Regions from separate parts of the Streptomyces sp. NPDC005303 genome, predicted to be linked through region 1. Evidence: riboswitches for the same ligand, from Rfam matches in the RefSeq annotation. Region 1 holds a riboswitch; the other holds the start of a gene.
What was found. A riboswitch is a leader RNA that binds a small molecule or an ion and turns the genes downstream of it on or off. The one in region 1 is predicted to bind S-adenosylmethionine.
Positions count from the first base shown of each region.

Region 1 (14,414 bases):
TGGTTCTTCGGCCATCCAGAGGTGTACATCATCGCCCTGCCGTTCTTCGGCATCATCTCCGAGGTCATCCCGGTCTTCTCCCGCAAGCCGATGTTCGGCTACATGGGTCTGATCGCGGCGACCATCGCGATCGCGGGCCTGTCCGTGACGGTGTGGGCCCACCACATGTACGTCACCGGCGGTGTGCTCCTGCCGTTCTTCTCCTTCATGACGTTCCTCATCGCCGTACCGACGGGCGTGAAGTTCTTCAACTGGATCGGAACGATGTGGAAGGGGTCCCTGAGTTTCGAGACCCCGATGCTCTGGGCCACCGGCTTCCTGATCACCTTCACCTTCGGTGGTCTGACCGGTGTCATCCTGGCCTCGCCCCCGATGGACTTCCACGTCTCGGACTCGTACTTCGTGGTGGCGCACTTCCACTACGTCGTCTTCGGCACCGTCGTCTTCGCGATGTTCTCCGGCTTCCACTTCTGGTGGCCGAAGTTCACCGGCAAGATGCTCGACGAGCGCCTCGGCAAGATCACGTTCTGGACGCTGTTCATCGGCTTCCACGGCACCTTCCTGGTCCAGCACTGGCTGGGCGCCGAGGGCATGCCGCGTCGTTACGCCGACTATCTGGCGGCCGACGGCTTCACCGCCCTGAACACGATCTCGACGATCAGCTCGTTCGTGCTCGGCCTGTCGATCCTGCCGTTCCTCTACAACGTGTGGAAGACGGCCAAGTACGGCAAGCCGGTCGGCGTCGACGACCCGTGGGGCTACGGCCGCTCGCTCGAGTGGGCGACCTCCTGCCCGCCGCCGCGCCACAACTTCCTCACCCTGCCGCGGATCCGCAGCGAATCCCCGGCGTTCGACCTGCACCACCCGGAGATCGCCGCTCTCGACCAGCTCGAGAACGCCGGTCACGGTGAGAAGGCTCTGGCCGGCAACGGCGGCAAGGAGGCCGGGAAGTGAAGATCCAGGGACGGATGTTCTTCTGGCTGAGCATCTTCATCCTCGCCATGGCGATCGTCTATGGCGTGTGGTCGAAGGAGCCCGCCGGTACCACCGCGCTCTTCCTGGCCTTCGGTCTGTCCATCATGATCGGCTTCTACCTGGGCTTCACGGCCAAGCGGGTGGACGCCGGCGCGCAGGACAACAAGGAGGCCGACGTCGCGGACGACGCCGGCGAGGTCGGGTTCTTCAGCCCGCACAGCTGGCAGCCGCTCGCCCTCGGCTTCGGCGGTGCCCTCGCCTTCCTGTCGGTCGCGATCGGCTGGTGGCTGCTGTACTTCTCGGTGCCGGTGATCCTGATCGGCCTGTACGGCTGGGTCTTCGAGTACTACCGCGGTGAGAACCGCACGCAGTAGCACGACCGGAGCTCAACAGGGGCCCGGACACTCCGTCAGGAGCGTCCGGGCTCCTGCTTTTGCCGTAATCCTTGTCCCTCGTACGAGTCACTCAGCGCGCCGTTCTTGACGGGGCTTCCTAGCGTGAAGTCATGAACCACGCACCGCGTACCCGCATCGTCGTGAGCTGCACGCTGCTGGTGATCGCCCTCGGCGCGAGCGCCGCCGCCTGCGGGTCCGACGGGAACCCGCTGGCGCAGGCGCCGTACGACGCGGCGGACCAGGTCGCCTTCAACGCGCCCACGGGCGACGGCAAGAAGGCCGACCCGGACAAGCCGCTCGAGGTCACCACCGACGACGACCGCATCACCGACGTCACGGCCACGGACGCCACGGGCCGCCATGTGGCGGGCGAACTCTCCGCCGACGGCACCCGCTGGCACAGCACCTCCCCGCTGGCCGCAAACGCCCACTACACGGTCCGGGTGAGCACCGAGGACGACGACGGGGCGCCCGGCCGCAAGGTCCTCGACTTCGACACCAGCAAGCCTCTCGGCAAGAAGCGCCTGAACGTCACCTTCGGCCCCAAGTCGGGCACGTACGGTGTCGGCCAGCCCGTCACCGCCAAGCTGGACCGTCCCGTCAAGGACAAGGCCCAGCGGGCTGTCGTCGAGCGGGCCCTCAGGGTCGACTCCACGCCTGCCGTGCCGGGCGCCTGGCACTGGGTGGACGACAAGGAACTCCACTACCGGCCCAAGGAGTACTGGCCCGCCCACGCCACGATCCAGGTCCGCAGCGACCTGGAGGGCATCAAGATCGGCGACCGGCTCTGGGGCGGCAAGGGCAAGTCCCTGAAACTGACCACCGGCGACCGCATCATCGCCGTGACGGACGCCTCGGCACACTCGATGAAGGTCTACAAGAACGACGAGGTCATCAACGAGCTCCCGGTCACCACCGGCAAGCCCGGCTTCGAGACCCGCAACGGCGTCAAGGTCGTGCTGGGCAAGGAGTACTTCGTACGTATGCGCGGCACCAGCATCGGGATCGCCGAGGGCTCCTCGGAGTCGTACGACCTCCCGGTCTACTACGCCACCCGCGTCACCTGGAGCGGCGAGTACGTGCACGCCGCCCCCTGGTCGGTCGGCTCCCAGGGCTACGCCAACGTCAGCCACGGCTGCACCGGCATGAGCACGTCCAACGCCGAGTGGTTCTTCGACACCGTCCACGAGGGCGACGTGGTCCAGGTCGTCAACTCGGAGGGCCGCACCATGGAGCCCTTCGGCAACGGCTTCGGCGACTGGAACCTGGACTGGAAGAAGTGGCGCGACGGCAGCGCCCTGGTGGCGGGAACCCCGGACGCCCCGAGCGCGGCGGAGCAGGCCAGGCTGAGGCCGGAGAGCGTCTAGAGGAGGCTCAGGGGCAGCGCCCCTTTAGGGGCGCGGGGAACTGCGCGACAAGCCACGACGGGCCCGCAGACGCCATTGACTCCGCACCCCGAGCTCTCAGGCGCTCAGAGCCTTCTTCTCCCGCAGCAGAGAAGCCAGCGCCGCCGCGAACTCCACCGGATCCACCGGATGCGTCACCGCGGCCTCGGCCCGGCTCCACGTGGCCAGCCACGCGTCCTGCGGCCGCCCGATCAGCAGCAGCACCGGCGGGCACTGGAACACCTCGTCCTTGATCTGCCGGCACAGGCCCATGCCGCCCATCGGCACGGCCTCCCCGTCCAGCACACAGACGTCGATGCCGCCCTTGTCCAGCTCCTTCAGCACCGCGGCGGGCGTGGCGCACTCCAGGAACTCGACCAACGGGACGTCCGGAGCAGGTCGCCGGCCGGAGGCGAGCCGTACCTGCTCGCGGGTGTTGGAATCGTCGCTGTAGACCAGCACCGTGGCGGTCGGCTGCATTGTTCCTCCGTGACGTCAGCGTCGTAAGGACAGGCCCGTTGGGCCGGATGCTACTCCCTTGAACACCACGTCAACACCGGTACGGAACAGGGAGACACTCCGAACGGCACCCCCCGGGGTGAGGGCGGGATAAGCGACCGACATAATGTCGGTCGTGGCGACAGCAACGACAGAGACAACCGGGCACGCGCACCCGTCGGTCAACCGACCGAACCTCACCAGCGTCGGAACCATCATCTGGCTGAGTTCCGAGCTGATGTTCTTCGCGGCCCTCTTCGCGATGTACTTCACCCTGCGATCGGTGACGGGTCCCGACCACTGGAAGGAAATGGCGTCCAGCCTGAACTTCCCGTTCTCGGCGACGAACACCACGATCCTGGTGCTCTCCTCCCTCACCTGCCAGCTCGGCGTCTTCGCAGCCGAGCGCGGTGATGTGAAGAAGCTCCGGGGCTGGTTCATCATCACCTTCATCATGGGCGCGATCTTCATCGGCGGTCAGATCTACGAGTACACGGAGCTGGTGAAGAAGGACGGGCTCTCGCTCTCCTCCGATCCGTACGGCTCGGTGTTCTACCTGACCACCGGCTTCCACGGCATGCACGTGACGGGCGGCCTCATCGCGTTCCTGTTCGTTCTCGGGCGTACCTACGCGGCCAAGAGGTTCACCCACGAACAGGCGACCGCGGCCATCGTCGTGTCCTACTACTGGCACTTCGTCGACGTCGTCTGGATCGGCCTCTTCGCCACGATCTACATGATCAAGTAGCCGGGCCCGCTCCCGACATCGCAAGCATCGACGCAGAAGATCCTGACACCGGGGTAATCCGTGAAAAAGCTCTCCGCACGACGACGCCACCCGCTGGCGGCGCTCGTCGTCCTACTCCTCGCGCTGGCATGCACCGGGGGGCTGTACGCCGTGTTCGCACCCGCGGACAAGGCGAAGGCAGATGAAACCGCCCAGTCCCTGGCCATCGACGAGGGCAAGAAGCTCTTCGCCGTAGGCTGCGCCAGCTGCCACGGCACCGGCGGTCAGGGATCCTCCGACGGTCCGAGCCTCGTGGGCGTGGGCGCCGCGGCCGTCGACTTCCAGGTCGGCACCGGCCGTATGCCGGCCCAGCAGCCGGGCGCGCAGGTTCCGCGCAAGAAGGTCATCTACACGCAGGCCGAGATCGACCAGCTGGCCGCGTACATCTCCTCGCTGGGCTCCGGTCCGAGCATCCCGACCGAGGCGCAGTACGGCCCCGACGGTGCCGACATCGCCAAGGGCGGTGAGCTCTTCCGTGACAACTGCACCCAGTGCCACAACTTCACCGGCAAGGGTGGTGCGCTGACGCACGGCAAGTTCGCGCCGAGCCTCGAGGGTGTCTCCCCGAAGCACATCTACGAGGCCATGCAGACCGGCCCGCAGAACATGCCGTCGTTCCCCGACACCACGCTGTCGGAGCAGAATAAGAAGGACATCATCGCGTACCTGAACGCGGTCAACGGCGACGACACCGTGAGCCCCGGCGGCCTTGAGCTGGGCGGTCTCGGCCCGGTCTCCGAAGGCCTGTTCGCCTGGATCTTCGGCCTCGGCGCGCTGATCGCGGTCGCCGTCTGGGTCGCCGCTCGGACCGCAAAGGCCAAGAAGTCATGAGTAGCCAAGACATTCCAGAAGAGAACCTGCCCGCTGAGCAGGACGCGCACGGCGCGGTAGGCGTCGCGGACGAGAAGAACCCGTTCGCGGACCCCGGTCTCCCGCCCCACGAGCACCGGGTGCAGGACATCGACGAGCGGGCCGCCAGGCGGTCCGAGCGCACGGTGGCCATGCTGTTCACGGTGTCGATGCTGGCCACCGTCGGGTTCATCGCCTCGTACGTGGGCATCCCCCACGACAAGTCGATCTACGTCTTCCCGATCGGGCACATCAACGCCCTGAACTTCGCGCTGGGCCTGACCCTCGGTCTCGCCCTCTTCTCGATCGGCGCGGGCGCGGTCCACTGGGCCCGCACCCTGATGTCCGACGAGGAGATCGCCGACGAGCGTCACCCGATCGAGGCGTCCCCCGAGGTCCGCGCGAAGGTCCACGCGGACTTCAAGCAGGGTGCCAAGGAGTCGGCGCTCGGCCGTCGCAAGCTGATCCGCAACACGATGTTCGGCGCGCTGGCCCTGTTCCCGCTCTCCGGCGTCATGCTGCTGCGCGACCTGGGCCCGCTGCCCGGCACCAAGCTCCGCCACACGATGTGGCGCAAGGGCCTCCAGCTCGTCAACATGAACACCAACGAGCCGCTGCGCCCCTCCGACGTCCAGGTCGGCTCGCTGACCTTCGCCAAGCCCGAGGGCCTGGAGGAGCACGACGAGGAGTTCCAGACCGAGATCGCCAAGGCCGCCCTGATGATCGTCCGCATCCAGCCGGACAACATCAAGGACAAGCGCGAGCTCGAGTGGTCGTACGAGGGAATCGTCGCGTACTCGAAGATCTGCACCCACGTCGGTTGCCCGATCTCCCTGTACGAGCAGCAGACGCACCACGTGCTCTGCCCCTGCCACCAGTCCACCTTCGACCTCTCCGACGGTGCCCGGGTGATCTTCGGCCCCGCCGGTCACGCCCTGCCGCAGCTGCGCATCGGCGTGAACGACCAGGGTTACCTCGAAGCGCTCGGCGACTTCGAGGAGCCCGTCGGTCCTGCATTCTGGGAGCGCGGATGAGTACTACAGAGTCCTCCGAGTCCCGCGCACGCGGGAAGGCGCCGGCCGGCGAGCGCGTCGCCGACTGGGCCGACGGACGGCTGGGGATCTACTCCCTGGCCAAGTCCAACATGCGCAAGATCTTCCCCGACCACTGGTCGTTCATGTTGGGTGAGGTCTGCCTCTACAGCTTCATCATCATCATCCTCACGGGTGTGTATCTGACGCTGTTCTTCCACCCGTCGATGAACGAGGTGGAGTACCACGGCAGCTACGTCCCGCTGCAGGGACAGCTGATGTCCGAGGCGTTCAACTCGACCATGCACATCTCCTTCGATGTGCGCGGTGGTCTGCTGATCCGGCAGATCCACCACTGGGCGGCGCTGATCTTCCTCGCCGGCATGTTCGTGCACATGATGCGTGTGTTCTTCACGGGCGCGTTCCGCAAGCCGCGTGAGGTCAACTGGCTGTTCGGCTTCCTGCTGTTCGTCCTCGGCATGTTCACCGGCTTCACCGGTTACTCGCTCCCGGACGACCTGCTCTCCGGCACCGGTGTCCGCTTCATGGAGGGCGCGATCCTGTCCGTGCCGATCGTCGGCACGTACCTGTCGTTCTTCCTGTTCGGCGGAGAGTTCCCGGGCGGCGACTTCGTGGCCCGCTTCTACTCGATCCACGTGCTGCTGCTGCCGGGCATCATGCTCGGCCTGGTCGTCGGCCACCTGATCCTGGTCTTCTACCACAAGCACACGCAGTTCGCGGGCCCCGGCAAGACGAACAACAACGTCGTCGGCATGCCGCTGCTGCCGGTCTACATGGCCAAGGCCGGAGGCTTCTTCTTCCTGGTCTTCGGTGTCATCGCGGCCATCGCGGCGATCGCCTCGATCAACCCGATCTGGTCGATGGGCCCCTACCGTCCCGACCAGGTGTCCACGGGCGCCCAGCCGGACTGGTACATGGGCTTCTCCGAGGGCCTGATCCGTGTCATGCCGGGCTGGGAGATCAACTTCTGGGGCCACACGCTCGTCCTGGGTGTGTTCATCCCGCTGGTGATCTTCCCGCTGGTCCTGGTCGCGATCGCGGTGTACCCGTTCATCGAGTCCTGGGTCACCGGCGACAAGCGCGAGCACCACATCCTGGACCGGCCGCGCAACGCTCCGACGCGGACCGCGTTCGGTGTCGCGTGGATCACCTGGTACATGGTGCTGCTGATCGGTGGTGGAAACGACCTCTGGGCCACCCACTTCCACCTGTCGATCAACGCCATCACCTGGTTCGTGCGGGTCGCGTTCTTCGTCGCCCCGGTCCTGGCGTTCGTCGCCACCAAGCGGATCTGCCTCGGCCTCCAGCGCCGCGACAAGGACAAGGTGCTGCACGGTCGCGAGTCCGGCATCATCAAGCGCCTGCCGCACGGTGAGTTCATCGAGGTGCACGAGCCGCTCAGCCAGGAGCAGCTGCACACGCTCACGGCGCACGAGCAGTACGAGCCGGCCGCGATCGGTGCCACGGTCGACGAGAACGGCGTCGAGCGCAAGGTGAAGAGCTCCGAGAAGCTGCGCGCCAAGCTGAGCGAGGCGTACTACGGCGAGGAGTCCCAGATCCCCAAGCCGACCGTCGAGGAGTACAAGGAGATCACGAGCGGCCACGGCCACCACTGATCGCTGCTTGTCGCTGCGCTCGCCACGGCGCGGTTGAAAGGACCCCGTCCGAATCTCGGACGGGGTCCTTTGCCGTGCGGGTGCGGGTGCGGGTGCGGGTGCGGTTCGGTGGGGGCGGGCGTTTTGCGCAGTTCCTCGCGCCCCTGGATGCCTGCGGCGCAGCCGCGGCCTCGGTGGGGGCTTGTGCACCGCGTGGCTGCGGGCTGGGACGGGTCCCGTCCGAACGCCGGACGGGGCCCTGTGTCGTGCCGCGGGCTGGATAGGGTGTGGGCACACTTTTCTTCGACATCTGGAGCGGCCCCATGAGCGCTGTGACCCCCGCTGGAGGCGACACCGCGGCGGGCCGTTCCTGGCCCGAGGTGCTGAACGGTCTGCTGTCCGGGCGGGACCAGGAGGCCGACGCCACGTTCTGGGCGCTGGACCGGATCATGCGCGGTGAGGCGACCGACGCCCAGATCGCCGGGTTCGTGGTGGCGCTGCGGGCCAAGGGCGAGACCGTCGAGGAGATCACCGGTCTCGTCCGCGCGATGTACGAGCACGCGAACGTCATCGAGGTGTCGGGCCCGACCGTCGACATCGTCGGCACCGGCGGCGACGGCGCGAAGACCGTGAACATCTCCACGATGTCCTCGATCGTCATCGCCGGCACCGGCGCCAAGGTCGTCAAGCACGGCAACCGGGCCGCCTCCTCGGCCTCCGGCGCCTCCGACGTCCTGGAGAAGCTCGGCGTCAACCTGGAGCTGACCCCGCAGCGGGTGGCCGAGGTCGCCGAGGAGGCCGGGATCACCTTCTGCTTCGCCATCAAGTTCCACCCGGCGCTGCGTCATGTGGGCGCCGCCCGCAGCCAGTTGGGCATCCGCACGGTGTTCAACGTCCTCGGTCCGCTGACCAACCCGGCCCGGGTGCGAGCCCAGGCGGTCGGCGTGGCCGATCCCCGTATGGCACCGATCGTCGCCGGCGTCTTCGCCGAGCGCGGCAACTCCTCCCTCGTCTTCCGCGGCGACGACGGCCTCGACGAGCTGACGACCACGTCGACCTCCCGCGTCTGGACCGTCCGCGACGGCAAGGTCACCGAGGAGAGCTTCGACCCCCGGGACGTCGGCATCGAGCTCGTCCCGGTGGAGGCCCTGCGCGGCGGTGACCCCTCGTACAACGCCGAGGTCGCGCGGCGGCTGCTGGACGGCGAGAGGGGCCCGGTGCGGGACGCCGTACTCCTGAACTCGGCGGCCGCCCTGGTCGCCCTGAATCCCGGCACCGGGACGCTGGCCGAGCAGCTGCGAGACCGGATGGACAAGGCCGCGGAGTCGATCGACTCGGGGGCGGCGAAACGCGTCCTGGCCCGCTGGGTGGCCGCGAGCAACGCCTAGCAGCCGGTCGCGGTCCCGTAGTTCGGACACGAGTTGCGGGACCGCGATCACTTCACGTACGTTCCTGTACCAGGTCATGAGTGACAGTCATGAGGCCCCGGCCGACTGTCCGGCAACCCTCCGTCCGTGGCGGGGTGCCCCGGGTGAGGACCAGGCCGTAGGCAGCGAGGTCTACGGCAAGCGCGGGCCCCTCTCGAAACCAGGGGTCCTGGTCGTCGAGGGAGTCTTCCGTGAGCAAGCGAATGCGATAGGGCGCCGAGCCCCGCCTCCGCATACCCATCTCACCTTTCACTTTTTTCACGGGAGCCCCGCCATGTCCGTCTCCACCGCTGCCTCCGTCCAGACCCTTTGTGCCCAGCTGCCCGTTCTGGGCAGGAATGTCACCGTCCCGCTCGTCACCGGCGGCGAGGTCACCTACGCGGCGCTCGACTACGCGGCCAGCGCACCGGCCCTCCAGCGGGTCTGGGACGACGTGGCGGCGTACGCCCCCTACTACGGCAGCGTGCACCGCGGGGCCGGCTACCTCTCGCAGCTGTCCACCGACCTGTTCGAGAGCGCCCGCAGGACCGTCACCGAGTTCCTCGACTGCCGCGACGACGACCAGCTCATCTTCACCCGCTCCACCACCGACTCGCTCAACCTCCTCGCCGCGGCGCTCCCCGCCGACTGCCAGGTCTACGTCTTCGAGACCGAACACCACGCGAGCCTGCTGCCCTGGCAGGACGCCCGGGTCAGCTACCTCGACGCCCCGCGCACCCCGAGCCAGGCCGTGGAGACCCTGAAGAAGGCCCTCGCCGACCGCGACTCCGACGCTCCGGCCCTGGTCTGCGTCACCGGCGCCTCCAACGTCACCGGCGAGCTGTGGCCGGTCCGCGAGCTGGCCGCCGCCGCCCATGCGCACGGCGCCCGGATCGTCCTCGACGCCGCCCAGCTCGCCCCGCACCACCCGGTGAGCGTCCGTGACCTCGACGTCGACTGGGTCGCCTTCTCCGGCCACAAGCTGTACGCCCCCTTCGGCTCCGGCGTCCTGGCCGGCCGCGCCGACTGGCTGCGGGCCGCCGACCCCTACCTCGCGGGCGGCGGCGCCAGCCGCAAGGTCACCCGGCGCGAGGACGGGGGAGTGGACGTGGAGTGGCACGAGAGCGCCGCCCGCCACGAGGCCGGCTCCCCGAACGTCATCGGCGCCTACTCCATCGCGTCGGCCTGCAAGGCGCTGACGGAAGCCGGTTTCGACAGCCTGGTCGCCCGCGAGCAGTACCTGATCGAGAAGGTCCGCCAGGGTCTCGCCGACGTCCCCGAGGTCCGCGTCCTGTCCCTCTTCGGTGACGACGCCCCCCGGGTCGGCGTGATCTCCTTCGTCGTCGAGGGCTGGAACAGCTCCCACTTCGCCGCCGCACTCTCCGCCGAGTACGGCATCGGCGTCCGCGACGGCCTGTTCTGCGCCCACCCCCTCGTCCGCACCCTCCTCGGCAGCGACCCGCAGTCCCAGGGCGAGTGCGGTGCCCCCGAGGCCGCGCCCGGCGAGAAGTCCCTCAACGCGATCCGGGTGAGCTTCGGCGCGGGCACGCCGGACGAGCACGTGGAGCGGTTCGTGAAGGCCGTGAAGGAACTGGTCACGGACGGTGCGAAGTGGACGTACCGCACCGAGGACGGGCGCTGCGTCCCGGCCGTCTGACGTACGGACGTCCGGCGCGCGTATACGCTCCCCCTCAGCAGCCGTACGGAATGCAGGGGGAGCACGGGGTGCAGGAGCTGCGCGAGACGGACCCGCGGACCATCGGGCCCTACGAGGTCCTGGGCAGACTCGGGGCCGGCGGCATGGGCGAGGTGTACCTCGCCGAGGCGCGCGGCGGGCTGCGCCTCGCCGTGAAGGTCGTACGGACCGAGCACGCCGGGGACCGTACGTTCCGCGCCCGGTTCCGGCACGAGGTGCGGGCCGCGCAGACCGTCGGCGGGGCGGGCACGTACACCGCGCGGGTCGTGGACGCGGACACCGAGGCCGCGCGGCCCTGGATGGCCACCGAGTTCGTGCAGGGTCCCAACCTGCGGGACGCGGTGCTCGACCGGGGGCCGCTGCCCGCGGACGCCGTACGACTGCTCGCGGCCGCGCTCGCCGAGGCGCTGGCCGCGATCCACGCCAAGGGCCTGGTCCACCGCGACCTCAAGCCCTCCAACATCCTGCTCGCGCCGGACGGCCCCAGGGTCATCGACTTCGGGATCGTCCGGGCCCTGGAGGGCACCGCCCTGACCCGGACCGGCGTGGTCGTCGGATCGGTCGGCTACCTGTCGCCCGAGCAGATCCGCAACGGCGCCCAGGTGGTGCCGGCCAGTGACGTCTTCTCCCTGGGCGCGGTCCTCGCCTACGCCTCGGGCGGCAAGGAACCCTTCGGCGAGGGACAGGATTCGGTCGTTCTGCTGCGGATCCTGACCGGTGACGTGGACCTGTCCGCCGTACCGGAGGAGCGGCTGCCGCTGGTGGAGTCGTGCCTGCGGGACGACCCCGGCGCGCGGCCGACGCCCGCCGAACTGGTCGCGGCAGCGGGACACACCGCGGAGTCGCTTCGCGAGGGGCTGCGGCCCGGGTGGTACGCGCCAGGGGCCGCGCAAGAGCCCGAGGCCGCCCGGAGCGGCGCGCTCTGGGTTCCCGGGCACGACTCGGGGGAGCGGGGCAGCCGGGTCGAGTACGTGGCACCCGTGACCGTCACGGACGTCCCCGCGGTCACCGATGCGACCCCGGTCCCGGTCCGGCCCTCCCGGCGCCGGCTGCTGCGGGCCGTGGCGGGCGGTGCCGGGGTCGTGGCGGCCGGAGGCGCGGGCGGGTGGCTGTGGCTGCGGGACTCGCCGGGCGGAACGGCGCAGGCCGGGGCGGGGTCCCCGACGGGCACCCCCGCGACGGGCTGGCAGTTCAAGGTCCAGGGGCTCGGCGGGCGGCGCGGCCCCTGCGCGGCCGTCTCGCCCGACGGCACGCGCGTGTACGTCGGCGGCACGGACGGCGCGCTGCACGCGCTGGACCTGGACGGGCGGCTCGTGTGGCGGACCCCGCTCGGCGCCGAGGTGATGTCCCCGCTCGCGACCGCCGACGGCGTGTACTGCCTGCTGGAGGACGGCCAGGAGGGCGCCTCCAAGCTGTGCGCGCTCGGCCGGCGCGGCAAGGTCCGCTGGACCAGGTCGTTCGCCGCGAACAGTCAGTTCCCGGTCGCCGCGGGCGGACTGATCCTGGTGTCCTACGGTGACGGCTCGGACGCGGGCGGGGTGCGGGCCTACGCCCCCGACGGCAGCGTGCGCTGGGCCACCCCGACCGGACCGGCGCCCACCGGTGAGCCCATGGTGGCGGACGGCGTGGTGTACGTCGGCACCTTCGGGGACCAGGTCCAGGCCCTGGACGCGAAGACCGGCAAGCGGCTCTGGGCGACGGCGGCGGGCCTCGACACCGGGCGCCCCGCGCTGGTCGGGGACACCCTGATGGTCGGTTCGGGCGGCGAGCGGATGCTGCACGGCATCGGCCGCAAGGGCAAGCCGCTGTGGCACTCGACCAACGACAAGGTGTACGGCGGCCGCTACTTCACCTGCGTGCCCTTCGGCGGTCTGGGCGTCACCGCCTCCGACTACGAACTGGTCGCCCTGGACCCCGCGGACGGATCGACCGTGTGGTCCTTCCGGTTCACCGACGAGGGAAACCAGTACAGCGACCCCACGGTCTTCGGCGACACCGTCTACGTGCGCCACGGCTCGACGCTCTACGGCATCGACCGCAAGGGGAAGCAGACCTGGCACCGGCGCGTCGAGGGCGGCGCGTCCATCGGCACCCAGAGTCCGGTCGTCCGGGACGGCCGCGTGTACGCCGCGAACGCCGACGGCATCACGGTGCTGGCGCTCGACTCCTAGCCCTCGGGGCCGCTCAGCTGTCGAGGCCGATCGCGAACGCGGCCTCCAGGTCGTGCTGGGAGTAGGTGCGGAAGGCCACGTGGGTGTCCGTCGCCTCGACGCCCGGGATCTTGCTGATGCTGCCGGGGATGACCTCGGCGAGGTCCTCGTGCTGCTTGACCCGGACCATGGCGATCAGGTCGTACGTGCCCGTGACCGAGAAGACCTCGCTCACGGACTCCAGCGCGGCGATCCGCTCCGCGATCTCGGGGATCCGGTCCACGCTGGTCTTGATGAGGACGATCGCGGTGATCACGGCTGGTTCTCTCCCTCGGAGGCCGGTGGCGGGGCTCTCACCCTACTCGCGGTCCAGCCGGCCTGGTTTTTCTGCCGCGGGTCCGGGGGCCGGCCCCCGGGAAGACACAGCAGTCGTACGGCCGAAACGCACCCAGGCGAAGACCAGGCCCAGGCCGAAGCCCACCAGGTGGGCCAGATAGGCCACGCCGGGGCCGTCGGAGGCCCGGCCCGCCGCGAGCCATTGCAGCGCCGCCCAGAACGGCAGGACGACCCAGGCGGGGAAGCGCAGCGGCAGGAAGAAGAGGAACGGCAGGAGACTGGTCACCCGGGCCCCGGGGAACAGGAACAGAAACGCGCCGAGGACCGCCGAGATCGCCCCTGAGGCGCCGACCAGGGACTGCTCGGAGCCGGCGTTGGCGGCCGCGTAGCCCAGCAGGGCGAGGTAGCCGCAGCCGACGTAGAAGAGGAGGAACTGCAGTCGGCCCATCCGTTCCTCGGTCATCACCCCGAAGACGTACAGGAAGAGCATGTTGCCCAGCAGGTGCACCCAGCTGCCGTGCACGAACAGTGCGGTGGCCGGGGTGAGGGCGGCACCCGGCGAGCCCTCGAACAGTTCGGCGGGGACCACGCCCCAGCGGTGGAAGTAGGCCCGCTGGGCGGCCAGGGCCGCGTTCCCGGAGCCGTAGGCCGGATCGAGACCCGAGGCGGGGCCGATCACGAAGACCAGAGAGCACAGGGCGATCAGACCGTAGGTGACCGGAGCCGGCCCCCACAGCGCCCTGTCTGCTCCACCGTGTGTCACCCTCCAGTTGCGGATCATGAACACAGAGCATGACGTAACGGGACGCAACCGAACAGAGTGCCTCGCCGCCGGACAGGTCCCGTGGACGCCCGAGCGGCGAGTACCCGCCAGGCCGTAGGGTTACGAGCCACACGCACCGGGACGCCGGTGTGTCACTGACAATGGCTAGTAGGAAAGAGCACAGCCACGATGACGGTTCCCCTCCCGACCGCCTCGACGCGGTGGCGCTGCACCCTCTGCGGCAACCTCACGCGCTTCGACGTGACCCGCTCGTCGAAGGTCGTCGAGTACGTCCACCTCGATCTGGCCGGAGAGCCGAAGGTCGAGGAGCGCGAGGTGGTCAGTGAGAGCATCGAGTCGGTGCGGTGCCGCTGGTGCAATGCCGTGGACCAGGTGGAACTCGTGGACAGGCCGGGCGCCGGTTCCTGACCGGGCCGGCCCCGCACAGTGATGGGGTGTGACGGATGGTGGAGACACAAGGCGGGGAGCCGGGCGACGGCGCCGCCGAGGTGCTCGACCGTCCGCTG
Region 1 covers NZ_JBEXGM010000018.1:124,611-139,024, forward strand. Annotated here, with positions in the region: gene ctaD (cytochrome c oxidase subunit I) at 1-954, shown strand, start outside; gene ABZT93_RS24510 (cytochrome c oxidase subunit 4) at 951-1,349, shown strand; gene ABZT93_RS24515 (Ig-like domain-containing protein) at 1,481-2,737, shown strand; gene ABZT93_RS24520 (hypothetical protein) at 2,834-3,235, opposite strand; gene ABZT93_RS24525 (heme-copper oxidase subunit III) at 3,381-4,001, shown strand; gene ABZT93_RS24530 (c-type cytochrome) at 4,062-4,871, shown strand; gene ABZT93_RS24535 (Rieske 2Fe-2S domain-containing protein) at 4,868-5,923, shown strand; gene ABZT93_RS24540 (cytochrome bc complex cytochrome b subunit) at 5,920-7,557, shown strand; gene trpD (anthranilate phosphoribosyltransferase) at 7,860-8,924, shown strand; SAM riboswitch class IV at 8,997-9,113, shown strand; gene ABZT93_RS24550 (aminotransferase class V-fold PLP-dependent enzyme) at 9,238-10,599, shown strand; gene ABZT93_RS24555 (serine/threonine-protein kinase) at 10,668-12,809, shown strand; gene ABZT93_RS24560 (Lrp/AsnC ligand binding domain-containing protein) at 12,823-13,104, opposite strand; gene ABZT93_RS24565 (rhomboid family intramembrane serine protease) at 13,147-13,905, opposite strand; gene ABZT93_RS24570 (hypothetical protein) at 14,077-14,316, shown strand; gene ABZT93_RS24575 (NYN domain-containing protein) at 14,352-14,414, shown strand, end outside.

Region 2 (14,414 bases), on a different contig from region 1:
TCGCGCTGTAGTGGACGAAAACATCCGCACCACCGTCGACCGCGATGAAGCCGTACCCCTTCTCCGCGTTGAACCACTTGACGGTGCCCTGAGCCATGCCTAACTCCCCTATTACTGGCCCTTGCACGGATCCACACTTCATGGATCCGGGTCAGACCTCACCCCCCACATGGTTGGGGGCGTGCGCCGGAACGCGTCGACCGCGGCTGAATGTATCTGTCCAACTGCCGTCTGCAACAGGTCAATCGGACGAGAATTCTGGACGGAAGGGGTCCGGAATGTAGTGAGAATTCGCCCGAATTCGGGGCAAGTCGGGCCCCATAAAAGGAGCATAAGGCGCAAAGAACCCACACACTTTGGCTACTTCTCGTCGCATCCGAAGTCGGAACTCATATGCGTCCGGCATGCGGGAAGCAGCAGGTTCCCCAACTGTACCGTGCTCAACCATAGAGAATTGCCCCCTCCGCTTCTCTCGCGGAGAGGGCAATCAGATGAACACTCGGTAATTACTGTTACCGAAGGTAATGACCAGTCATACGGTCACCCGCCGGCGACCGCCGGGATGATGGAGACGCCGGCCCCGTCGGGCGTCGCCGTCTCCAGCCCCTGCTCGAACCGCACATCGTCGTCGTTCACGTACACATTCACGAACCGCCGCAGCTTGCCCTGGTCGTCGAGAACACGCGCGGCGATACCCGTGTGGTTCTTCTCCAGATCCGCGATGACCTCGGCGAGGGTCCCACCCTCGGCCTGCACCTCGGCCTGGCCACCGGTGTAGGTGCGCAGAATGGTGGGGATGCGGACGTTGACGCTCATGCGAGGCCAGCCTCTCGGAAAGAGTCCAGGTTCGGACGGATCGTGGCGGTGAGCCCGGTACCGGCCACCGCGTCCAGGGTCTTGAGACCGTCGCCGGTGTTCAGCACCACCGTGGTCTTCGTCGGGTCGAGGACGCCGTTCTCGATCAGCTTGCGGGTCACGCCCACGGTCACGCCACCCGCGGTCTCCGCGAAGATGCCCTCGGTCCGGGCCAGCAGCTTGATCGCGTCGACGATCTGCTCGTCGTCGACGTCCTCCACCGCCCCGCCGGTACGACGGGCGATGTCCAGCACGTACGGCCCGTCCGCCGGGTTGCCGATCGCCAGCGACTTGGCGATGGTGTTCGGCTTCTGCGGCCGGACCACGTCGTGGCCCGCCTTGTACGCCACCGACACCGGCGAGCACCCCTCCGCCTGCGCACCGAAGATCTTGTACGGCTTGTCCTCGACGAGCCCGAGCTTGATCAGCTCCTGCAGCCCCTTGTCGATCTTCGTGAGCTGCGAGCCGGAGGCGATCGGCACGACCAGCTGGTCGGGGAGCTGCCAGCCCAGCTGCTCGCAGATCTCGTACGCCAGGGTCTTGGACCCCTCCGCGTAGTACGGCCGCAGGTTGACGTTGACGAAGCCCCAGCCCTCGCCGGCCGGGTCGCCGATCAGCTCGGAGCAGAAGCGGTTCACGTCGTCGTAGTTGCCCTCGATGCCGACGAGCTCGCCGCCGTAGACCGCGGCCATGACGACCTTGCCCTGCTCCAGGTCGTGCGGGATGAACACGCACGAGCGGAAGCCGGCCCGGGCGGCGGCGGCGCCCACCGCACCGGCCAGGTTGCCGGTGGAGGAGCAGGAGAGGGTGGTGAAACCGAAGACGCGGGCGGCCTCGATGGCCTGGGCGACGACCCGGTCCTTGAAGGAGTGCGTCGGGTTGCCGGAGTCGTCCTTGACGAACAGCTTTCCGGCGTCGACGCCCAGCTCACGGGCGAGGTTGTCGGCCTTGACGAGCTTGGTCCAGCCGGGGTTGATGTTGGGCTTGTCCGCCACGTCCGCGGGGACGGGCAGCAGCGGGGCGTAGCGCCAGATGTTCGCGGGTCCCGCCTCGATGCGCTTGCGGAGCTCCTCGGTGTCATAGGCCGAGAAGTCGTACGCGATCTCGAGCGGGCCGAAACACTCCTCGCAGGCGAAGACCGGGCCGAGCGGGACGCGGTGGCCGCATTCGCGGCAGCTCAGCGCCGCGGCGGGACCCAGATCGACGGAGTTCGTGGTGCTTGCAACAGTCTGCGCAGCCATGGAGGCGAGGCCCTTTCCTCATCTTCCTCACGACGCACTTCGCCGTGAGACGGATTTGGCACCTTCCCTAATCGGGAGCCTCGCGGAGACGATCGTCAGCGATCGCTACGAGAACCGACTGGAGGGTTGCCGGGGCTTCATCGGGCCGTATCCCTCTGCCCCTCTGGATGAGCGGTATGAAGTTGTGAACGGCGGGCCCACCCAGGACATGCGATGGTCATCCGCGTTGTTCAAGACTGTAACCGACGACCAGGACAGTTGAGAGAGTCGTCCGAACCGCGAGATGGATCACCCGCAGATCACACGCAGAGGAGCCGCGCACTGTGCTGAACGAAGTCGAGCGCTGGCTGGCCACCCGTTCCTGGTCGGTGACCGATCGCCCGCTCCACCGGATCATGGCCGCGAAGCGGGGCTCGGGTCAGACCGTCAGTGTCGTCCTGCCCGCGCTCAACGAGGAGGAGACGGTCGGTGACATCGTCGCCGTGATCCGTCATGACCTCATGCAGCAGGTCCCGCTGGTCGACGAGATCGTCGTCGTCGACTCGGGATCGACCGACCGCACGTCCGAGGTCGCCGAGGCGGCCGGTGCGCGGGTCGTCCACCGTGACGACATCCTGCCGCGCCTACCCGCCGTGCCCGGCAAGGGCGAGGTCCTGTGGCGCTCCCTGCTCGCCACCACCGGGGACATCGTCTGCTTCATCGACGCCGACCTGAAGGAGTTCTCCTCGGACTTCGTCTCCGGCATCGTCGGCCCGCTGCTCACCGAACCCGGGGTCGACCTGGTCAAGGGCATGTACGACCGTCCCCTGGGCGGCGCCGCCGGGCAGGGCGGCCGGGTCACCGAGCTCATGGCGCGGCCGCTGCTGAACATGCACTGGCCGCAGCTGGCCGGTTTCGTGCAGCCGCTGGGCGGCGAGTACGCGGCCCGGCGCTCGCTGCTGGAGCAGCTGCCGTTCCCCGTCGGCTACGGCGTCGAGCTGGGCATGTTGGTCGACGCCCTGCACCTGGTGGGCCTGGACGCGCTCGCCCAGGTCGACGTCGGGGTGCGCAAGCACCGCCACCAGGACGGGCAGGCCCTGGGCCGGATGTCCGCCGCGATCTACCGCACCGCACAGCTGCGGCTGGCCCGCGGCCATATGATCCGCCCCTCCCTCACCCAGTTCGAGCGGGGCCGGGACGGCTTCGAGCCGCGTACGTACTCCGTGGACACGGAGGAGCGGCCGCCGATGACGGAGATTCCGGAGTACATGAAAAGAAGGGCTGCGTAGACCCACCAAGGGGCGCGGGACTGTATCGATCTGCGGCTCCGCCCCGTGGGCGCGACCAGCCCCCACGGGCCGCGGGCCGAAGACGCTACGGGAACGTTTGAGCGGTTGTACACCGGGCTAGGTTTCGAGGCATGGCTTCATCGCACAACGCCCAGGTGCTGGTCGCGTCCAACCGCGGCCCGGTCTCGTACGAGGTCCAGGAGGACGGTTCGCTGCACCCCAGACGGGGTGGCGGCGGACTGGTCTCGGGCCTTTCGGCGATCGGTCCGGAGGCGGGCGCGCTGTGGGTGTGCTCCGCGCTGTCCGACGGCGACCGCGAGGCGGTACGGCAGGGGGTCGGCGAGGACGGCGTCCGTATGCTCCCGATCCCGGCCGACGTGCACACGGACGCGTACAACGGCATCGCGAACTCGGTCCTCTGGTTCGTCCACCACCTCCTCTACCAGACCCCGCTGGAGCCGTCCTTCGACGCGGAGTTCCGGCGGCAGTGGGCGTCGTACGAGACGTACAACCGCGCCTTCGCCGAGGCGCTCGCCGAGGAGGCGGCCGAGGGGGCGGCGGTCCTGGTGCAGGACTACCACCTGTGCCTGGTGCCGGGGATGCTCCGCGAGCTCCGCCCCGACCTGCGCATCGCCCACTTCTCGCACACGCCGTGGGCGCCGGTGGACTACTTCCGGATGCTGCCCGACGACATCGCGTCCCAGCTGCTGCGCGGCATGCTGGGCGCCGACCGGCTCGGCTTCCTCACCCGCCGCTGGGCGGACGCCTTCACCGCCTGCTGCACGGAGTTCGCGGACGGGCTCGGGGAGACCCGGATCGGGGTGCACGGCCTTGGCGCGGACGCGGACTTCCTGCGCGCCCGCTCCCACCAGGCCGACGTGGAGGAGCGGATCGTCGCCCTGCGCGAGGAGATCGGTGCGGGCCGCAAGACGATCGTGCGGGTCGACCGCACCGAGCTGTCCAAGAACATCGTGCGCGGGCTGCTCTCCTACCGGCGGCTGCTGGAGTCGCGGCCGGAGTGGCGGGAGCGGGTCGTGCACGTGGCGTTCGCGTATCCGTCGCGGCAGGACCTGGCGGTGTACCGGGACTACACGGCCGAGGTGCAGCGGCTGGCGGACGAGATCAACGACACGTTCGGCACACCGGGCTGGACCCCGGTCCTGCTGAATCTGAAGGACGACTTCGCGCGCTCCCTCGCCGCGTACCGGCTGGCCGACGTGGCGCTGGTCAACCCCATCCGGGACGGCATGAACCTGGTCGCGAAGGAGGTGCCGGTGGTCTCCGACGAGGGGTGCGCGCTGGTGCTGTCGCGGGAGGCCGGGGCGTACGAGGAGCTGGGCGAGGACGCGATCGTGGTGAACCCGTACGACGTGGAGCAGACGGCGGCCGCCCTGCACGAGGCCCTGACGATGCCGCCCCACGAACGGGCCGAACGCGCGAAGCGGCTCGCCGCGGCGGCGACGGCACTCCCACCGGCCCAGTGGTTCCTGGACCAGCTGAACGCACTGAACGGGTGAGCATGAACCTTCCCACGCCCACCACCCCCGCCGGCCAGGAGGGCCTGCGCGCGCTCCTCGCCGAACCGCGCCGCGCGGTGATCGGCCTCGACTTCGACGGGACGCTGGCGCCGATCGTGGCGGACCCGGAGAAAGCGTTCGCCCACCCCGAGGCGGTGCCGGCGCTCGCGGCGCTCGCGCCGAAGGTGGCGTCCGTGGCGGTGATCACCGGCCGCCCGGCCGCGGTCGCGGTCCGCAACGGTGGTTTCGCGCAGGTCCCGGGCCTGGAGCACCTGACCGTGCTCGGCCACTACGGGGCGGAGCGCTGGGACGCGGCGACGGGTGAGGTCACGGCCCCCGCCCCGCACCCGGGTGTCGCGGCGGTCCGGGCCGAGCTGCCGGAGCTTCTGGCCGGGACGGGCGCGTGGCTGGAGGAGAAGGGCGGCCGGGCGGTGGCCGTCCACACCCGCAGGGCCGACGACCCCCAGTCCGCCTTCGAGGCCCTGCAGGGCCCCCTCGCCGACCTGGCCGCCCGCAACGGCCTGATCGTGGAACCGGGCCGTCTGGTCCTGGAGCTCCGCCCACCCGGCATGGACAAGGGCGTGGCCCTCCAGAAGCACGCCCGCGAGGTCTCCGCCCGGTCCGTGCTGTTCGCCGGCGACGACCTGGGTGACCTGCCCGCCTTCGCCGCGGTCGACGACCTCCGCGCCGCCGGCACCCCCGGCCTCCTGGTGTGCAGCGGCAGCGACGAGGTGACGGAACTCCGCAAGCGGGCCGACCTGGTGGTGGACGGCCCGGCCGGTGTGGTGGGCCTCCTGCGGGACCTGGCGGAGCGGCTCGGCTGACCCCTCAGCGCTCCGCCCGCCGGGCCTCCCGCACTCTGCGCAGCCGGTTCACCGTCACCGGGTCGAAGGCCAGCGCGCGCTGATCGTCCAGCAGGGCGTTGAGCAGCTGGTAGTAACGGACCGGTGCCAGGCCCAGTTCCTCGCGTATCGCCCGCTCCTTCGCGCCGGGCCCCGCGAAGGAGCGGCGCTCCAGCGCGAGGATGTCCCGCTCACGGCGGTCGAGTTCCGCATGCTCCATGCCCGGAACCGTAACGCCCGCCACCGACAGCGACTACTCCGCGTTCCGCGCGGTCAGCTGCAACGCGCGCAGCACCTCGGTGGGGTTTCCCTCGGAGCTCACCGCGGAGCCGATCCGCTTCTTCACGGCCGCGCTGACCGAGGCCCAGGACGTCTTGCCCACGGGGGGCAGCTCCGCGCTGGGCAGGGCGTCGAGGAAGGGCTTGAGGTCGGCGTCCCGGGAGTCACCGCTCATGACCTCGGACGCGGAGTTCGTCACCGGCAGCAGGTCGTACTCGCGGGAGAACGCGAGGACGTTCTTCTCGCTGTAGACGGAGTCGAGGAAGTCGCCCACCTGCTCGGCGTGCCCGTTCTGCCGGAAGGCCATCATCCAGTCGGCGACGCCCATGGAGTTCCTGGTCGGTCCGTCGGCGCCGGGCATCGGCACCATCCCGAACTTCACGCCCTTCTCTGCGGCGGTCTTCATCAGCGAGGGGTGCCCGTTGAGCATTCCGACGTCCCCGGCGGCGAACGCCGAGAACGCGGCGGCCCGGTTCAGGTTCTCGGGCGCGACGGGACCGGTCAGTCCCTTGCCGACGAGGTCGTCCTTGAGCCAGGTCAGTGTGGCGACGTTCTCCTCGGAGTCGATGCCGTACGTGCCGACGTCGTCGATGTATCCGCCGCCCCCGCTCAGCAGCCACTGCATGGTCTCGGCCTGCGCCTCCTCGGGTCCGAGCGGCAGCGCGTACGGGTACTTCACCCCGTCCGCCTTGAGGGTCTCGGCGTCGGCGGCCAGCTGCTTCCACGTCTTCGGCGGGGTGAGCCCGGCATCGGCGAAGAGGGTCTTGTTGTAGAAGAGCAGCCGGGTCGAGGCGGCGAACGGCATGCCGTACTGCATCCCGTCGATACGCCCCGCCGAGCCGAGCTGGGCGACGAAGTCGGCCTGCTCCCGGATCCCGATCAGCTCGTCGGCCTTGTACAGCAGCCCCTTGTCCGCGTAGTCGGCGTAGGCGCCGATCTGCGCCATGTCGGGCGCCTTGCCCGCGTCGACCATCTCCTTGACCTTGCGGTCGACGTCGGTCCACGAGTACACGCTGACGTCGACCTTCACGCCGGCGTGCTCGGCCTCGTACTCCTTGACGAGCTTGTCCCAGTACTTCTGGGAGCTGTTGGCCGAACTGTCGCCGTAGTCGGCGGCGACCAGCTTCAGCGTCACCTCGTCCGAGCCGCCGCCCAGCCCGCAGCCGCCCAGGACTGCCGTCATACCCAGTGCGGACACCGCCGCGATCGTTCCCGTCCTACGCCGCCGCACCGACAACCGCCCCAAACTCACGTTCGAAATCTTTCGAAAAGTCATACATATCTCAGAACTAAGGTCTACACCACGCGAGTGGACTAGACCTCTTGTGGGTCAACGGGTCACACTGTCCCCCGTGAGACATGTCATCGCCCTCGACGTGGGCGGCACCGGGATGAAGGCGGCCTTGGTCGGCGCGGACGGCGCACTCCTGCACCGGGCCCGCCGGGCGACCGGCCGCGAGCACGGACCGGACGCGGTCGTCGACGGCATCCTCGACTTCGCCGCCGAGCTGCGCGCGTACGGCACCGAGCACTTCGATGCCCCCGCGGCCGCGGCCGGCGTCGCCGTACCCGGCATCGTCGACGAGGGCCGGGGCATCGCGGCCTACGCCGCCAACCTGGGCTGGCGGGACGTCCCCCTGCGCCACCTGCTCGCCGAGCGCCTCGGCGGCGTCCCGGTCGCCCTCGGCCACGACGTCCGCACCGGCGGCCTCGCCGAGGGCCGCATCGGAGCCGGCCAGGGCACCGACCGCTTCCTCTTCGTCGCCCTGGGCACCGGCATCGCCGGCGCGATCGGCATCACGGGGCGGGTGGAGGCCGGCGCGCACGGCTTCGCGGGCGAGATCGGCCACATCGTCGTACGCCCGGACGGCACGCCCTGCCCGTGCGGCCAGCGGGGCTGCCTGGAGCGGTACGCCTCCGCCGCCGCGGTCAGCGAGGCCTGGGCCTCGGTCACCGGGAACCCGGACGCGGACGCGGCGGACTGTGCGAAGGCGGTCGAGGCCCAGGACCCGAAGGCCCGGGAGATCTGGCAGCACGCCGTGGACACCCTCGCCGACGGCCTGGTCACCGCCCTCACCCTCCTGGACCCCCGCACCCTGATCATCGGTGGCGGCCTGGCGGAGGCGGGGGAAACGTTGTTCACACCGCTGCGGGACGCGGTCCAAAGGCGCGTCACCTTCCAGAAGCTCCCGACGATCGTCCCCGCGGCACTGGGCGACACGGCGGGTTGCCTGGGCGCGGGCCTACTGGCCTGGGATCTCCTCAAAAAGACGGACAGTTCGGAGGTAACGCCCTGATGACAGCCCACCCACGGGCGCGGGACAGCGCTGAATCTGCGGCTACCGCCGCGCGGGCGCGACCAGCCACGACGAACCCGCACCCCGCAACGGGCCATACGCCCCTCGTCCTGTCCGGCGCAACGGTCGTCCTCCCCACGGGAACCGTCAATAACGGCCGAGTGATCGTCGACGGCACCCGAATCATCGGCGCCGCCCCGGAGAACGCCCAGGTCATCGACGTAACCGGACACTGGCTGGTCCCAGGTTTCGTCGACCTCCACAACCACGGCGGCGGCGGAGCCTCCTTCACCTCGGGCACGATCGAAGACGTGCTCAAGGGCATCGCCACACACCACAGCCACGGGACCACCACCCTCGTCGCCTCCACCGTCACCGGCGACATGGACTTCCTCGCCCAGCGAGCCGGTCTCCTGTCCGAACTCGCCGAACAGGGCGACATCGCCGGCGTCCACTTCGAGGGCCCGTTCATCTCCCCCTGCCGCAAGGGCGCGCACTCGGAGGGACTCCTGCGCGACCCGGACCCGGCGGAGGTCCGCAAGCTCATCGACGCGGCGCGCGGCCAGGCGAAGATGCTCACCCTCGCCACCGAGCTGCCCGGCGGCATCGAGTCGGTACGCCTCCTCGCCGAACACGGGGTCATCGCGGCGGTCGGGCACACGGACGCGACCTACGAGCAGACCGTCGAGGCCATCGAAGCGGGCGCCACCGTGGCGACCCACCTCTTCAACGCGATGCCGCCCCTCGGCCACCGCACCCCCGGTCCCATCACCGCCCTCCTGGAGGACGAGCGGATCACGGTCGAGCTGATCGACGACGGCACTCACCTCCACCCGGCCGCGCTGCAACTCGCGTTCCACCACGCGGGGTCGAAGCGGGTCGCCCTCATCACGGACGCCATGGACGCGGCGGGCTTCGGCGACGGCCGATACATGCTCGGCCCCCTGGAAGTGGAGGTCAGCGAGGGAGTCGCCCGCCTGGTCGAGGGCGGTTCGATCGCCGGCTCGACGCTCACCCTGGACCGCGCCTTCAAGCGGGCGGTGACCGTGGACCGGCTCCCGGTCGAGGACGTGGTCGCGGCGATCTCCGCCAACCCGGCCCGGCTGCTGGGCATGTCCGACCGGATCGGGTCGCTGGAGCCGGGCAAGGACGCCGACCTGGTCCTCCTCGACCATCAATTCGACCTCAAGGGCGTCATGCGCCGGGGAGAATGGGTGGTCGATCCCCAACTGGGCTGATCTGTCACGCTGTTGGGCCCGGTGGCATCCTGGGAGACTGGACGGGCACATTCTGTCTCTCGGGGGAGGTCGGCCCAGGTGATCCTCACGGTCACGCTGAACACCGCTCTCGACATCACCTATCGCGTACGGTCGCTGCGGCCGCACACCAGCCACCGGGTCTCCGACGTCACCGAACGCCCCGGCGGCAAGGGGCTGAACGTGGCCCGGGTGCTGGCCGCGCTCGGCCACGAGGTGACGGTCACCGGGTTCACGGGCGGTGCCACGGGCCGCACGGTCCAGGAGCGGCTCACCGCCGTACCGGGCCTGGTGGACGCGCTCGTCCCGGTCGGCGGGCCGACCCGGCGCACGATCGCCGTGGTGGACGCGGAGTCCGGCGACACCACACAGCTCAACGAACCGGGCCCGACGGTGACATCCGCGGAGTGGGCCGCCTTCCAGGAGGCGTACGAGGATCTCGTCCCGTCCGTCGCGGCGGTGGCCCTGTGCGGGAGTCTGCCACCGGGGGTGCCGGTGGGGGCGTACGCGGGCCTGATCCGCACGGCGAAGGCCGCCGGGGTCCCGGTCCTCCTCGACACCAGCGGAGAGGCGCTGCGCCGCGGGGTCGCCGCCCGCCCCGACATCGTCAAGCCGAACGCCGACGAACTGTTTGAACTGACCGGCTCCCACGAGCCGTTGCGCGCAACCCGGGACGCGCGACGCCGGGGCGCCCTCGCCGTCGTCGCCTCCCTGGGCAAGGAGGGCCTCCTCGCCGCGACGCCGGAGGGCCGCTGGCGCGCCACCCCGCCCACCACGGTCCACGGCAACCCGACGGGCGCCGGCGACTCGGCGGTGGCGGGGCTGCTGTCGGCCCTGGCGGAACAACTCCCGTGGCCGGACCGCCTGTCCCGCGCGGTCGCCCTGTCGGCGGCGACCGTACTGTCCCCGGTGGCCGGGGAGTTCGACCGAGCGGCCTACGAGGAGCTGTTGACGCGGGTCGCGGTGACGGGCGAGGTCAGCGCGGCCTGACTCCTAACGGTCGACGTTCTCCGTGACGGAGAACTGGTCGAGCAGGGCGTTGCACTGGTTGCCCTGCTGGCAGGACAGCTGAATCGTGTTGGTGCCCTTGGTCAGGGAGACCTGCGCCCAGGTCTCCTGCCACTCGTTCGCGGGGAGCCCACCGAAGTTCTTCATGTTCAGCGGCCGGGAGGAGGGCTTCCCGTTGACCGTCACCGTCGCGTTGGCGTCCTCGGCGGGGAGGCTGTAGCGGACGTACACCCGGTAGACGCCGGCCTTCTTGATGCCGTTGACCGTCCAGGTGACCGAGGCGCCGACCTGGTTGAAGCCCTGGACGTACACGCCCCCGTCGGCCTGGGCACCCTTCACGTCGGACGCGACGCCGGTGCCGCCCTCCAGCCGCATCGTCTTGACGTCGGCCTCCGGAAGGTCGGCCGCCTCCGACGCCGAGGTCGACGGACTCGGCTCCGAGCTCTGGGACGTGGTCGGGGTCGTCGCCGCCTGGTTGCCCTTGTCGCCCTTGTCGTCGTCGCCGCCCGCCATCGCGATGGCGATGCCGATGACCACCGCGGCGACCACCGCGATCGCGCCGATCAGCAGACCCTTGGTGTTGGGGCCACCGGAGCGGCCGCCACCGCTGTAGCCCGGCATGGGCTGCTGGCTGGTGGGGGCCCCGCCCGGGAGGGTCTCGGGGGCCTGGTAGTGGGCGCTGGGCTGGCCGTAGCCGGTCTGGCCCTGCTGCTGCGGGACCTGGCCGTACGGGCCGTTCGGCGCGGCCGGTGCCTGCTGCTGGCCGTACTGCCGCTGGCCGACCGAGCGTGTCCGGTTGACGGAGTTCGGATAGCCGTAGCCGTAGCCGCCGCCTGAGGGCGGCTGGGCGCCGTTGGCCTGGCCGTCGGCGTAGAGGTAGCCGAACGGGTCTTCGTCCTCTGGCGTGCTCGCGCCGTTGTTGCCGGACGTCATCCCTTGGTACTCCTCAACAGGTGCGGATCGGATGCGATACGTGGAGTCAGAATGGCGAGCCTACCCGCTCCTGATGGCCCAAACGGGTGACTCGGATCGCATCGGCTCGCTGACCTGGGGCTCAGCCCGCGCGTCTGTGTTGTTTGGGACGAGATCGTTTCTCGACGTACATCCGCTCGTCGGCCGACTTCAACACTTCGTCCGCGGTCATGCCGCAGTGCGCCCAGCCGATTCCGAAGCTGGCACCCACCCGCACGGCCCGTCCCTCGGCGCGGATCGGCTGGATGATCTCGTTGCGCAGGCGTACCGCGAGGTCGGCCGCGTCGGCCTTGCCGAGCCCGTCGGCGAGGATCACGAACTCGTCGCCGCCGAGCCGCGCCACGGTGTCGCCGTCGCGGACGCACTGGGACAGCCGCCGGGCGACCTCGATGAGCACCGCGTCACCCGCGTTGTGCCCGAACCGGTCGTTGATCGACTTGAAGCCGTCGAGGTCGCAGAAGAGCACCGCGAGCCCCTTGGAGCCGTCGTCGCGCTCCCCCTCGGGGGCGACGGTGTGCACATGGTGGTCGAAGGCGTCGTACGCCGCGGCACCGCCCTGCCGGAAGTCGAAACCGTGACCGCCCGCGTCGAAGGCCGGGTGGCCGAAGGCCGCGTCGACGGGCTCCAGGGCGCCGGTGTGGGTGGGGCGCTGGCAGAGCCGGGAGGACAGCCGCGAGCGCAGCTCGGCGGAGTTCGGCAGGCCGGTCAGCGAGTCGTGGGAGGCGCGGTGGGCGAGCTGGAGCTCGCGGCGCTTGCGCTCCTCGATGTCCTCGACGTGGGTGAGCAGGAAGCGCGGGCCGTCGGCCGCGTCGGCGACGACGGAGTTGCGCAGGGAGACCCAGACGTAGGTGCCGTCCCGGCGTCCGAGGCGGAGCTCGGCGCGTCCGCCCTCCGCCGAGGTGCGCAGCAGGGTGCCTATGTCCTCGGGGTGGACCAGGTCGGAGAAGGAATAGCGGCGCATCGCGGACGCGGGGCGGCCGAGGAGGCGGCACAGGGCGTCGTTGGTGCGCAGGATGCGGCCGTGCTGGTCGCCGCCCATCTCGGCGATGGCCATGCCGGAGGGGGCGTACTCGAAGGCCTGCCGAAAGCTCTCTTCGCTGGCCCTGAGGGCCTGCTGTTCCCTTTCGAGTCTGACCAGCGCGCGCTGCATGTTCGACCGCAGACGCGCGTTGCTGATCGCGATCGCGGCCTGGAAGGCGTACATCTGGAGCGCTTCGCGACCCCAGGCGCCCGGCCTGCGGCCGTTGCGCGGCCGGTCCACGGAGAGCACGCCGATCAGCTCGCCGCACTGACCGCCCTGTACGCCCGGCGTGTACATCGGCGCGAACAGCCGGTCGGAGGGGTGCCACTCGTCCTCGAAGCGGGGCGCGGGCCCGTCGGTGTACCACTGCGGGACGTCGTCGTCGTCGAGGACCCAGCCCTCGGTGTGCGGTATGAAGACCAGGTCGCCCCAGGTCTCTCCCATGCTCAGCCGGCGCTCCCAGGACTCGCGGGAGCCCACCCGGCCGGTGATCAGCGCCTCGGCGGCCTGGTTCCCGGAGAAGGCGGCGACCACGAGGTCGCCGTCGGGGCGCACGAGATTGACGCACGCCAGTTCGTAGCCGAGTGCGGTGACCACGCCGTTCGCGACGGTCTGCAGTGTGTCGGCCAGGCTGCGGGCCGTGTTCATGTCGGCCATGACCTGGTGCAGCTGTCGCAGGGACGCAAGGCGGACGTACGGCTCCGACTCGCTCTCCATTGCTCGCCCTCCCCCCGAGACCTCGCAGCGAATCAAGGGTTCTCTTCGGCGTATCGTCAGTGCGGTTCGTTGGTGCGGCTCGGTCGGTACTTCCCGCCACTGAATCACAGCGCGCTGCCCACTCGGTACACAGGGTCAACAATTAGCGCCCCTTGTGACTCAAGTCACAGCGAAAGATGAACAATTGAGTGGAGCTTCTGCGTTTTCCCTGTGCGTTTACTGAACGCAAACTTTGGGTGTTTGTGGCCACTGTGCGCATCTCCGCCGGTGGACCTAGGTCCGGCCTCGGGCGAAGGCCCGATGCGGAGCGCCCGGAGCGGACATTAGCGTTTCCGGCGTGCCGAACACTCCCCCCGCCACCGTGCCGATGATCCCTCCGCCCGCTTCCGGGCATGCTGTGGGGGTGAGCAACGACGAGTTCCGGGCCGCCATGTCCCGGCTGGCCGCGGGCGTGGTCCTGGTGACCGCGTTCGAGCCCCCGCTCGACGCCGAGGGCCCCGGGGGCGAGGACGTCGGCATGACCGCCACGGCCTTCCTCTCGGTCTCCCTGGACCCGCCTCTGGTGCTGGTCAGCCTGCGTACGGGCTCCCGCATGGACGACCTGCTCGACGAGCAACCGCTGTGGGCGGTGTCCGTCCTGTCCGAGAGCCAGCGGCACATCGCCGGCCGCTTCGCCATGAAGGGCCGCATCAGCGACCGCCTCCTGTTCGAGGACATCCCGTACGTCCGCGGCTCCGCGACCGGCGCCGCTCTGGTGGGCGGCGCCCTCGCCACCCTGGAGTGCCGCACCGAACAGCGCGTGGAGGCCGGCGACCACACCCTGGTGATCGGTCGCGTACTGACCGCCGACGTGCCGAGCGCGGACGGCGGCCCGCTCACGTATTTCCGCGGCAGGTACCGGCAGTTGGGATGAATTCGGTGGCCGCGCGCCGCTGACCCGTCCTAAGGTCCCCCGGATGACCTTCGCACCACGCCTCGAAGAGATCACACCCGGGAATTTCGAAACCGCGACGGGCATACGCCTCCGTCCCGAGCAGGAATTCGCGGTCTCCCCCGTCATGCAGTCCCTCGCCGAGGCCTACGTACATCCCGAGGGCGTCGCCTGGCCCCGTCTGATCCTTGACGGCGGCCGCGCCGTCGG
Region 2 covers NZ_JBEXGM010000014.1:456-14,869, forward strand. Annotated here, with positions in the region: gene ABZT93_RS20645 (cold-shock protein) at 1-97, opposite strand, end outside; gene ABZT93_RS20650 (MoaD/ThiS family protein) at 541-816, opposite strand; gene thrC (threonine synthase) at 813-2,096, opposite strand; SAM riboswitch class I at 2,112-2,270, opposite strand; gene ABZT93_RS20660 (glucosyl-3-phosphoglycerate synthase) at 2,420-3,364, shown strand; gene ABZT93_RS20665 (trehalose-6-phosphate synthase) at 3,496-4,881, shown strand; gene otsB (trehalose-phosphatase) at 4,884-5,705, shown strand; gene ABZT93_RS20675 (DUF3263 domain-containing protein) at 5,710-5,943, opposite strand; gene ABZT93_RS20680 (extracellular solute-binding protein) at 5,977-7,185, opposite strand; gene ABZT93_RS20685 (ROK family protein) at 7,355-8,299, shown strand; gene nagA (N-acetylglucosamine-6-phosphate deacetylase) at 8,299-9,537, shown strand; gene ABZT93_RS20695 (1-phosphofructokinase family hexose kinase) at 9,616-10,545, shown strand; gene ABZT93_RS20700 (carbohydrate-binding protein) at 10,549-11,496, opposite strand; gene cdgB (diguanylate cyclase CdgB) at 11,618-13,273, opposite strand; gene ABZT93_RS20710 (flavin reductase family protein) at 13,641-14,186, shown strand; gene ABZT93_RS20715 (GNAT family N-acetyltransferase) at 14,230-14,414, shown strand, end outside.
Region 2: it holds a riboswitch for S-adenosylmethionine, as region 1 does, so the genes downstream of both, thrC (threonine synthase) here and ABZT93_RS24550 (aminotransferase class V-fold PLP-dependent enzyme) in region 1, are expected to answer to the same signal.